DNA from 2 places in the Methylobacterium sp. M6A4_1b genome. Region 2 is predicted to be linked to the other one. Evidence: riboswitches for the same ligand, from Rfam matches in the RefSeq annotation. Region 2 holds a riboswitch; the other holds the start of a gene.
The links. A riboswitch is a leader RNA that binds a small molecule or an ion and turns the genes downstream of it on or off. The one in region 2 is predicted to bind cobalamin.
Positions count from the first base shown of each region.

Region 1: it holds a riboswitch for cobalamin, as region 2 does, so the genes downstream of both, ACLBWX_RS19275 (CbtB domain-containing protein) here and ACLBWX_RS21475 (TonB-dependent siderophore receptor) in region 2, are expected to answer to the same signal.

Region 1 covers NZ_JBKEZQ010000026.1:34,174-39,740, forward strand. Annotated here, with positions in the region: gene ACLBWX_RS19255 (cobyric acid synthase) at 1-540, opposite strand, end outside; gene ACLBWX_RS19260 (hypothetical protein) at 537-1,253, opposite strand; gene cobO (cob(I)yrinic acid a,c-diamide adenosyltransferase) at 1,253-1,852, opposite strand; gene cobU (bifunctional adenosylcobinamide kinase/adenosylcobinamide-phosphate guanylyltransferase) at 1,849-2,382, opposite strand; cobalamin riboswitch at 2,466-2,659, shown strand; gene ACLBWX_RS19275 (CbtB domain-containing protein) at 2,715-2,891, shown strand; gene ACLBWX_RS19280 (CbtA family protein) at 2,919-3,674, shown strand; gene ACLBWX_RS19285 (DUF1636 family protein) at 3,667-4,095, shown strand; gene cobW (cobalamin biosynthesis protein CobW) at 4,092-5,126, shown strand; gene ACLBWX_RS19295 (DUF4349 domain-containing protein) at 5,123-5,567, shown strand, end outside.
Region 2 covers NZ_JBKEZQ010000039.1:11,110-16,676, forward strand. Annotated here, with positions in the region: gene ACLBWX_RS21475 (TonB-dependent siderophore receptor) at 1-1,178, opposite strand, end outside; cobalamin riboswitch at 1,283-1,481, opposite strand; gene ACLBWX_RS21480 (ATP-binding cassette domain-containing protein) at 1,696-2,529, opposite strand; gene ACLBWX_RS21485 (lysine N(6)-hydroxylase/L-ornithine N(5)-oxygenase family protein) at 2,570-3,946, opposite strand; gene ACLBWX_RS21490 (GNAT family N-acetyltransferase) at 3,943-5,040, opposite strand; gene ACLBWX_RS21495 (MbtH family protein) at 5,266-5,490, shown strand; partial or broken gene ACLBWX_RS21500 (amino acid adenylation domain-containing protein) at 5,534-5,567, shown strand, end outside.

The DNA of each region.
Region 1 (5,567 bases), on a different contig from region 2:
CGCCTTCGTGCCGACGAGGCTGGCGATGACGCCGCCCCGGTCGATGTCGCCGAGCAGGATCACGGGCGTGCCGGTGGCGCGGGCAAAGCCCATATTGGCGATGTCGCCGGCCCGCAGGTTGACCTCCGAGGCCGAACCCGCGCCCTCCACCACCACGAGATCGGCCTCGGCCTTCAGATGCGAAAAGCTCTCCAGCACGGAGGCGAGGAGGCGCGGCTTCCAGGCTTGGTAGTCCCGCGCCTTGGCGGTGCCGACCATGCGGCCCTGAACCACGACCTGGCTGCCGGTCTCGCTCTGCGGCTTGAGCAGCACCGGGTTCATGTGCACCGAGAGCGCTACCCCGGCCGCCCGAGCCTGCAGCGCCTGCGCCCGCCCGATCTCGCCGCCATCGGCGGTGACGGCGGCGTTGTTCGACATGTTCTGCGGCTTGAAGGGCCGCACGGCGAGTCCCCGGCGCGCGAAGACCCGGCACAAACCGGCCACGATCAGCGACTTGCCGACATCCGAGCCGGTGCCCTGGATCATGATGGCGCGGGTCATGGCTGAGGCCGCGCCGACGGGGACGCGGCGCAGGCCGGATCGGCTGGCCGCACGGCGCGATGAAAGGCCAGGACGGCGGCCCCATAGGTCTCGACGACCTCCGCGAACGGCACCCGTTCCGCCGTGAACAGCACGGCCCGGTGCCGGAACAGCTGGTCGGGGATCGCGAGGGCGCCGCAGGTCGCAGCCGGGGGTGGCGCCTGCTCCCACCCGTGCGGCAGGGGCTGCCACAGGAACTCCGCACCGATGGTCTGCCGCGTCGTGCCGAGGGCCTGGACCGCCCGGCCGAACGGCGTGTCGGTCGTCGCGAGGAGGCGGTTCATCTCCGGCGTCAGGCGTTCCGGCACGTACCAGTTGTCCGCCTCGGACAGGACGTGGTCGCCGCAGGCGAGCTTCACCTGACGGTAGCGGAGGACCGTGTCCGAGCCGGCATTCAGGCGCCGTCGGGTCTCGTCCGAGGCCGGCTTGTCCAGCCCGCGCTGCAGATTCGCCGCGAGCCGGGGCTTGGCGGCCATCCCATGCTCGGCGCACCACCCTTCGAGGGTCGCGGTGGCGGAGCGGCTGGCGAGCAGCCGGGCGAGCAGCCCCTCCATCACCGCCAGGGCCTCGACGCGGCCGAGATAGGTGGCGGGCCAGGTCGGCGCAGGATCGGCGCGGACTCCGTGGGTTCCCGCCAGCATGGACAGCGCGACAGCAGCGATGGCCACCCGCATCAGAACTCGATCCCCTCCTGCGCCCTCACCCCGGCGGCGAAGTGGTGCTTCACGCTGCCCATCTCGGTGACGAGGTCGGCGGCCTCGATCAGGGCCGGCTTGGCGTTGCGCCCCGTGACGATGACGTGGAGGTCCGGTCGGCGCGCCCGGAAGGCCGCCACCACGGCGTCGAGGTCCAGGTAGTCGTAGCGCAGCGCGATGTTGAGTTCGTCCAGCACCACCAGGCGGATCGTCGGGTCGGCCATGAGGTCGAGGGCCTTGGCCCAGGCATGCTCGGCGGCGGCGATGTCGCGGGCCTTGTCCTGGGTCTCCCAGGTGAAGCCCTCGCCGAGGGTGTGCCAGTCGATCCGATCGCCGAAGGCCTTGAGGGCGTGCTTCTCGCCCGTGTCCCAGGCGCCCTTGATGAACTGCACGACGCCGACCCGCCAGCCATGGCCGAGGGCCCGCAGCATCAACCCGAGCGCCGCCGTGGTCTTGCCCTTGCCCGGGCCGGTATTGACGATCAGGAGCCCCTTCTCGATCGTCTTCTCCGCAACCTCAGCGTCCTGCACGGCCTTGCGCTTCTCCATCTTCTCGCGATGGCGGTCGGCATCGTTCATGGGGTGGCTCCGGGCTGGGGTTTCACGATCAGGGGAAGGCCCGCCACCGTGAGCACCACGCGGTCCGCCTGCGCCGCGAGGCGCTGGTGCAGGCGTCCGGCGGCGTCGCGGAAGCGGCGGGCCAGCGCATTCTCCGGCACGATCCCGAGGCCGACCTCGTTGCCGACGAGGACCACCGGGCCGGGCGCCGCCGCGCAGGCCGCGAGCAGCGCGGCGGTGGCGGCCTCCAGGTCGGCCTCCGACAGGATCAGGTTGGTGAGCCAGAGGGTCAGGCAATCGACGAGCACCGGCCCGGTCGCGGCGGCGACCGCCTCGGCCAAGGCGAGCGGCACGTCCTGCGTGATCCAGCCGTCCGGGCGGCGGTCGCGGTGGAGCGCGATGCGCGCCCGCATCTCATCGTCCCAGGCCTGGGCGGTGGCGAGGTAGAGCCAGGGTCGCGGGAACGCCTCGATCAGCGCCTCGGCGTGAGCACTCTTACCCGAGCGCGCGCCTCCGAGCACGAGGGTCATTCGGGGCGTGGGGTGCGGCATGCGGAATGCTGTGCCCGAAATCGGGGCTCGAGGTCAAAGGCGCGAAACCGCCCGGGTCGCGTTGTCAGGAGATCGGCAACCGCGTAGAAGCGTGGATCGGACGGTGCCCCGGGAACGGGGTGAAAAGGGAATGCGGTGAGGGGGCGACCCTGAAACCGCGGCTGCCCCCGCAACTGTGAGCGGAGACGGGACTGCCATCGGCCACTGGAGCGATCCGGGAAGGCGGCAGGACCAGCGACCCGCGAGCCAGGAGACCTGCCTCCGAGAGTGGACCTGCCGTCCACCCGCGCGATTCGTGACGGCCGCCGGCGGGGCGGCCAGGAGATGACCTGATGTCGACCAACACCCTCGTCCTGACCGGCACCCGCACCAACGAGCGCCTCGGCGCCGTGCTCGTGGCCGCCTTCCTCGGCCTCGGCCTCGTGTTCATGGCGGGCTTCGCCCCGGCGATGGCGCTGCACAACGCGGCGCACGACTTCCGCCACAGCCAGAACTTCCCCTGCCACTGAGCGCCTCCGCTTAAGGCAGCACCTCTCATGATCATCCGGCTCGTGTCGGCGGCCCTGGTCGCCGGCTTCCTCGCGGCTGTCGTCGCGACGGGCCTGCAGCTCGCGCTCACCTCGCCGCTCATCATCGCGGCCGAGCGCTACGAGACGCAGGCCTCCGCCGCACCCGTCCTGCCGACCCGCGCCTCGCTGATCGTGCGCGTGCACGGCGGTCACGATCACGGCACCAAGGACCCGTCCGTCGCGGGCGGCGAGGTCGCACCCGCGTGGCAGCCCGGCCCCGGCCTGCCGCGCATGGCCTTCACGGCCCTGGCCACGCTCGTGGGCGGCGTCGGCTACGCGCTCCTGCTCGGCGCCGTCCTGCTCGCCTGCAACCGCGAGCCCAATCCCGAAACGGGCTTGCGCTTCGCCGTCGGGGGCTTTCTCGCGGTGGCGCTGGCCCCCGCCCTCGGCCTCGCGCCGGAACTCCCCGGCATGGAGGCCGCGCCCCTGGCCGACCGCCAGTTCTGGTGGGTGATGACGGCCGTGGCCACCGCCGTGGGGCTGTATCTCATCGCGATCCGGCGGGCGCCGATCACGATCGCGGGCGGCATCGTCCTCCTCGTCGCGCCGCATCTGGCGGGCGCGCCGGAGGCGAGCCACGCCGCCTCGAACCTGCCGGCCTCCTACGCGGCACAATTCGCCGCGCGCTCGCTGGGCATCGCCTTCGTGTTCTGGGCGGTGATCGGGCTGGCCTATGGCTGGGCCTGGGGCCTGTTCGGCCGGAGCCGGGCCGTCCATGCCTGAGCTGGAAACCGCCGCGCCCGTGACCCTCTACGTCTGCGCCACCTGCCGGGCGACGGGCGACGCGTCGGAGCCGCGCGCCGGCGCCCGCCTGCTCGCCGCCCTCCAGGAGGCCGTCAGCGCCGGCGGCCACCCCGGCATCACGGTCGAGAGCGTCGAATGCCTCTCCGTCTGCAAGCGGCCCTGCACGGTGGCGGTGGCGTCGCAGGGGCGCTGGACCTACGTCTACGGCGACCTCGACCCGGTGGAATCCGCCGCCACCATCCTGGACGGCCTCGCGCTCTATGCCGAGACGCCGGACGGCATCGTGCCGTGGAAGGCGAGGCCCCAGGAATTCCGCAAGGGCGTCGTCGCCCGCATCCCGCCGTTTCCCGCTCCCTTGCCGCCTGTCGCGGCGACCCCCCATCCGGACGCCGCCGAATGACCCTCGTCGCCAAGATCCCCTGCACCATCGTCACCGGCTTCCTCGGGGCCGGCAAGACCACCCTGGTGCGCCACCTCGTGGAGAACGCCAACGGGCGGCGCCTCGCCATCATCGTCAACGAGTTCGGCGATATCGGCTTCGACGGCTCGTTCCTGGCCGCCTGCGGCATCGAGGGCTGCGGCGACGAGGATATCGTCGAGCTCGCCAACGGCTGCATCTGCTGCACCGTGGCCGACGATTTCGTCCCCGCCCTGAACAAGCTTCTCGACCGGGCCGATCCGCCCGAGCACATCCTCATCGAGACCTCGGGCCTCGCCCTGCCGAAACCCCTGGTCCAGGCCTTCCAGTGGCCGGCGATCCGCTCGCGCGTGACGGTCGACGGCGTGGTCGCGGTCATCGACGGTCCCGCCGTGGCCGCCGGCTTCTTCGCCGACGATCCGGCGGCGCTGGCCGCCCAGCGCGCGGACGACGCCAGCGTGGATCACGACAATCCCCTGGAAGAGGTGTTCGAGGACCAGCTCCTCTGTGCCGACCTCGTGGTGATGAACAAGGCCGACCTCCTCGACGAGGCCGGGCGCGCCAAGGTCCGCGCCGAGGTGGCCGGGCACCTGCCCCGCGCGGTGAAGATGGTGGAGGCCGAGCACGGCCGCCTCGACCCCCGCGTGATCCTGGGAATCGAGGCCGCCGCCGAGGACGACCTCGACGCGCGTCCCTCCCACCACGGCGAGGGCGAGGACCACGACCACGACGACTTCGACTCGGTGGCGCTGCCGGTGGCGGTCGCGGCCTCCGCCGAGGACCTGGCCATCCGGGTCGCCCGCGCCGCCGAGACGGAGGGCGTATTGCGCATCAAGGGCTTCGCCGAGGTGACCGGCAAGCCGATGCGGCTCGTGGTCCAGGGCGTCGGCGCGCGCATCGCCCACCATTACGACCGGCCCTGGACATCCACCGAGCCGCGCGACGGCCGCCTCGTGGTGATCGGCCTCAAGGGCTTCGATCAGGACGCCGTCGCCGAGGCCCTGGCGGGATGAACCGCCGCGCGGCCCTGCGGCGTGGTGCGGCCGGCTTCCGGCGGCGGCCGCTGGTCGCCTTCGGCCTCGCGGCGCTGATCGGCCTCGGAGGCTGCACGGATTCCAGGGAGCGGGCCGCCCCCGACGCGGCCCGCAGTGCCGCCCCCGTCAGCCCGCTCGCCCAGGCCCAGTGGAACCCCGCCAAGCTCGCCTACGCGCACGACCTGACCATCGGCCTGCCGGCGGATCGCGTCGGCGCGCATTTCACGGCGGCGCGGGACCGCTGCCTGACCGGGACCGCGCCGGGCTGCGTCCTGGTGTCCGCGTCGCTGGAGGAGGGCTCGCGCCCCTCCGGCCGGCCTCAGGCGCAGATCCAGGTCCGGCTCCCCCACGCGGCGGTGGACGCGTACGTCGCGTTTCTCACGGCGCCCCTGGCCGGCGAGCAGTCGGGCGACGTCGTGG
Region 2 (5,567 bases):
GGATCGAGGTGCGGGGTCGAGCGCTGCAGGTTCTCTGTGCTGTTGTAGCGCTCATGCTCCAGGCCGAGCAGCAGGGTGTGGGCGAAGGGCCCGGTCTCGAAGCGACCGGTGAGTTCGGCCTGGCCGATGGCGACGCCCCAGGTGAAGTCGTGGCGGCGGAACTCGCGCAGGAGCGTGCGGCCGTCGTCGAGGATGCCGGTCGCGCCGGTCTGCAGGCCCGTGAGGCTGCCGGTGTTGACGTGGCCGGCGACGCGCAGCTGCCAGTCGGTGTTGAGGGCGTGCTCCAGCCGCACCTGCAGGAATGCGCTCTCGGAAACGGAATCGTCGCCCGGCTCGCCGAAGAAGCGCGAACGCGGGACGAGGCCGAGGCGATCGTTCACCGCGACGGTGCCCCGGTCGAAGGTCTGGCGGTTGCGCAGGTATTGCGCCTCGAACGTGATCTTGGTGTCGGGCGTCACCTGCCAGCTCACCACGGGCGCCACCAGAACCCGGTCGCCGTCGACGAAATCGCGAAAGCTGTCCTGGCGGGCGAGGACGCCGTTGAAGCGGTAGAGGACGCTGCCGTCCTCGTTCAGCGCGCCGCCGGCATCGACCGTGGTCCGGGCGGTGCCGAAGCTGCCGAACAGCGTGCCCATCTCCACGAAGGACCGGGCCACCGGCTGCTTCGTCAGGATGTTGACCGTGCCGCCCGGGTCGCTGCGGCCGTAGACGGCACCGGCCGGACCTTTCAGGACCTCGATGGACTGGACGTTCTGGGTGTCGGGCGCGCCGTTGTAGCCGCGGGCGATGTTGAAGCCGTTCTGGAAGATGTCCTGGGTGGCGAAGCCGCGCACCGAGTAGAGCGCGAGGTTCTGGGCGCCGAAGTCGTTCTGCTTGCCGACCCCCGGCACGTAGTCGAGGGCGCGCTCGACGCGCGTCGCGGCGGTGTCGACCAGGACTTCGCGCGGCACCACGTCGACCTGCTGCGGCACGTCCCTTCGCGGCGTCACCGTCTTGGTCCCGCTGTAGAGGTCCGGCACCCGATAGGTCGGGGTGGCCGTCAGGGTGCCCTCGACGGAGAGGGCGTCGAGCACCACGGCGGTCTCACCGGAGCGCGTCCCCTGGGCCGCAACGGCGGAGGGGATCGCGCAGGACAGGGCCAGCGCGGACCAGAACGGATTCGATGGACGATGGGACAAACGGACGGCCTCGGCAGTGGCACGTCACCGCGAACGAGGCCGGCCCGTTCGCGGTCCGCGAACGCCCCGACACCCGCCGGGGCACCCCGCCCAGCGCGTCTCGCGTGTGACCACGACTGACGGCAGGTCTCCTGGCTCGCGGGTCACGGCCCTCTCATCGTCTTCCCAGGCCCGAGGACCCAGTGACGTGTTGATGATGGGCTCGCCGCTTACAGTTGCGGGGGCAGCCGCGGCCTCGGGCCTGCACCCTCACCGCGTTCCCTTTTGATCCTCCGGGGAGGAACCGTCGAAGACAAGGAGACCGAAGAGACGGTTCGCCGTCAATCGCACTCCGAGGCTTTCCCATCGCATGTGTTCGGAAGGCGACAAGACGGCGTTCACGAAGATCGTCCCACGGCTCTCCCGCGTCTCGACGTCTTCGATTCCGAGCAATCCTTCGGGAAGCGACCCAGCAACCACGCCGCATCGTGCGATCCGTCCGTCGGCCAGGCACGAAAACGCACCGCGACGGCGGCCTTCATCGCGTGAAGCCGATGGGGACGCCGGTGTCGGGGTGCCGGAAGATCCCCATGCGAATCCCGTAGATGGCTTCGAGGGAGTCCGGCGTGAGGAGGTCGTCCGGAGAGCCGCGCCGAATGAGGCGCCCGCCGTGGAGGGCGAGGATCTCGTCGCAGTAGCGGGCCGCCAGGTTGATGTCGTGTAGCACCACCAGCACCGTGACGTCGCGCGCGTCGGCCAGGCGCCGGACCAGGGCCATCACGTCGACCTGATGTGCGACGTCGAGGGCCGAGATCGGCTCGTCGAGGAGGAGGCAGCCGGCATCCTGCGCCACCAGCATGGCGAGCCAGACCCGCTGCCGCTCGCCCCCCGAGAGGCTGTCGACGAGACGCTCGGCGAAGGTCTCCGTATCGGTGAGGGCCATCGCCTCGGCGACGATCCGGCGGTCGGCGGCCCCGACCCGCCCCAGGGCTCCGTGCCAGGGATAGCGGCCCATGGCGACGAGCTCGCGCACCAGCAGTCCCGGCGCCTGAGGCGTCGCCTGCGGCAGGTAGGCGACGGCGCGCGCGAAGGCCCGGTCGCCCCAGGCATCGAGGGGGCGGCCCCGGAAGCTGATGCGGCCCCCGCTCGGGCGCTGCTGGCGACCCAGCAGCTTGATCAAAGTCGATTTGCCGGAACCGTTATGCCCCACGAGGCCGACGACGCCCCGGCTCGGCAAATCGAGGGTGAGCGGGGCGAGGAGCTGCCGCCCGGGCACGGCGAACGACACCCCGTCGAGCCGGTAGCCCACCGCGTCCCCCGCCGGCGGGGCGGCCGCGGGGGCATCGGCGGGTGGAGAGGCCGTGGCGATCATCCGGGATGGTCCGTCGAGGCGTGCGGTCGGGCGGGCGGGATCAGGCCGAGACGCGGGCCGGGGGAGCGTCCCTCAGCAGCGCTTGCGCGATCTCTTGCCCGCGAACCACCAGGATGGAAAGCAGGGTGTCGCTCAGGCCATGGCTCTCCTCGCTGAAACCCTGCAGGTAGATGGCCGGCTCGAAACCGGGCCGCGTCCGCAGCCGGTAATCGCGATCGACGCCCCCGTCCGCGAGATAGGGCGCCAGGGCCGGCATCAGGGACTGGACCCGGTCGCGCCGATAGCCGGTGGCCAGGATCACCGCGTCGTAGCGGTCCCGGCGGCGGGCGCCCGCGGCCTCGTCGAGGAGATCGAGCGCGACCTGCGGTCCGTGGTCGGTCACGGCCTCCACGCGGGTCCGCCGGTGCAGGGCGTGCCGGACCGTTCCCACGACCTTCTGCTGGTAGAGGATCTCGTAGATCCGGGTCAGGAGGTCGCCGTCGATCACCGAATAGTTGGTGCCGCGAAATTCCTCGATCAGCGCGCTGCGCCCCGAATCAGGCTGGCCGTAGACGAAGTCGGTGAAGTCGGGATTGAAGATCTCGTTGACGAAGGGGCTGTCGTCGGCGGGCTTCAGGGCCTGGCCGCGGAAGATCATGTCGATCCGTGCGCCCGGCAGCCGGCTCTGGAGGTCGAGGAATAGCTCGGCGGCGGTCTGGCCGGCGCCGATCACGGCGATGCGCGGCGCGGGGCCGGCGAGGGACAGCGCGTCGATGCTGCGAAGGTAGCCGGAGGAATGGAACACGCGCGGATTGCCCCGGGAGCCCGCGAAGGCCTCCGGGATGCGCGGCTCGCCGCCGGTGGCGAGGACGACGGCCCGGGTCCGGCGGCGGCGCTCGCGCCCGGCGCCGTCCGCCGAGCGGACGACGAGGTGGCGCACCGTCTCGCCCGTCCGCTCCGGCTCCACCGCCAGGACGGTCTCGCCGTAATCGCACCGGTCGGCGAAGTGAGACGCCACCCAGCGCAGGTAGTCGTTGAACTCGATCCGGCTCGGATAGAACGACTTCCGGTTGATGTAGTCGGTCAACCGGCCGTGCACGTGCAGGTAGTTGATGAAGCTGAACGGGCTCGTCGGGTCGCGCAGGGTGACGAGATCCTTCAGGAACGAGATCTGCATGCCGCTGTCGGGTAGCAGCATGCCGCCGTGCCAGAGAAATTCGGGCTGGCGCTCGAGGTAGCGCACCCGTGCGGGGCGCCCGCTCCGGCTGCCGGCCTCGTCGAGGGCGATGGCGAGGGCGAGGTTCGACGGGCCGAAGCCGATCCCGATCACGTCCTGCACGGTGCCGTCCGGTCCCTGACCGGCGAAGGGGAAGGCCTCCGCCTCGGGGACCGGTCTCCGAAGGCCCAGGGCTGCGTCGGACCGATAGCCGTCCGTCATGCGGCGGCTCCCAGAGCGCGCCCTGCGACGGTCGCGTCGTCCCCGCACGCGGGCTGCGCCTGCGGCAGGTTCGGCGCCCACAGCCGCTCGCCGAAGAAGCGCTCGCGCAGCAGCATCACCAGGGCGGCGCGCTTGTGCGGAAAATCGAAGGTCTTGATGCGGGCGAAGCCCGAGCGTTCGAGGTTGCGCAGCTGCTGGACGTGATCGGCCCGGGGCTCGCCGACGATCCGGTCGGTGCGCGCATCGTCGAGGAAGAGGGCGTGCATCAGCGAGGGCAGCCAGGCGGAGACGTAGGCCCGGCCACGGAACCGGTCCTCGCCCACCAGCACGTGCCAGCCGCGATCGTAGTCGCGCACCTCGTAGAACGGCGCGAGGCGGTTCTCCTTGGCCCAGTACACCTCGAAATAGCCGAAAGGGTCGTCGCCGAAGCTGCCGATCAGGGGGAGCATGTGCGGATCGGCGATGAGGCCGGCGAGGTAGGACGCGTGCTTGGCGCGGGGACCCGCCTCCGCCCAGACCGCGTCGACGCGCGGGTCGTTCATCCAGCGGTGCAGCCGGTCGACGTCGTCGAGGGTCGCCGCCCGGAACGAGACGGACTGTCCGAGCCAGGGGATGAAGCGCCGATAGAGGAGCCCCGTGGGCTTGGGCGCCCGCAGGGGATGGCGGCGTCCCTCGGTCATCACCGGCATGGCGGGAAAGTCTCGGCGCGACGGGTTCGCGAGCCAGGGCTCGGGGCGCTGCCAGAGCAGGGTGGCATGGACAGCGAGGGCATCCCCGTCACCCACCGCGAGGCCCGCTTCGCGCAGGGCCGGCATGAGATCCGGGGCACCCGGGAGATCCAGGCCGATCCGGTCCTGGTCCGGATGAGACGCCGAGATCGCCTCGAACGCGGCCATCAGGGCGGGCCGTGCGATTTCGGCGTCCAGGCCCTCCCCATCCTCGAGGGTGAGGCGGACGGGGCCGGTTCCGGACAGGCGCAGGCGCAGGGCCGCGCGCTCGTCCGCCACGACGCTGAGCTGTTCGCCGTCCCGGTGGACGATCCGGGGCCGGCCGGTCGCTTCTCCGGCGCGATAGGGTAGGGGGGTTCGCAACATCGGCCTCGTCTTCGCTGACAGGTCTGCACACCGGCAGAGTTTCCCGCTGTCAGGCGCGGACCGCCCCCGATCGCGTCGGGGACGCAGCACCTGTTGCCCATGAGGACGCCGGGCCGCCGCCGTGATTTAGGCCCGGCCCGCACTTTTTTTCGCGGTGTCGGACTAAATTCACGCCGGCCCTCACCGTCCTGCCTAGCGAGACCGCAGCGTTCCGGGAGCAGGCCCATGGCCATCGACGACAGCGAAGCGACGTTCCTCGTCGTCCTCAACCAGGAGGAGCAGTACTCCATCTGGCCGTCCTTCCGGCCGGTGCCGCAAGGCTGGGCCGCCACCGGATTTTCCGGGACCCGGGCCGACTGCCTCGCCCATATCGACGCGGTCTGGAGCGACATGCGCCCGGCCTCGCTGCGGCGCGCCCTCGACGGGGACGCTCCGGCACCCCGAACCTGAGCCCGCCGCCGCTCCCCAGCCTCGCATGTCGTCAGGAGATCCGATGACCGTCGTCGTCCCGCGCGCTCCGATCACGG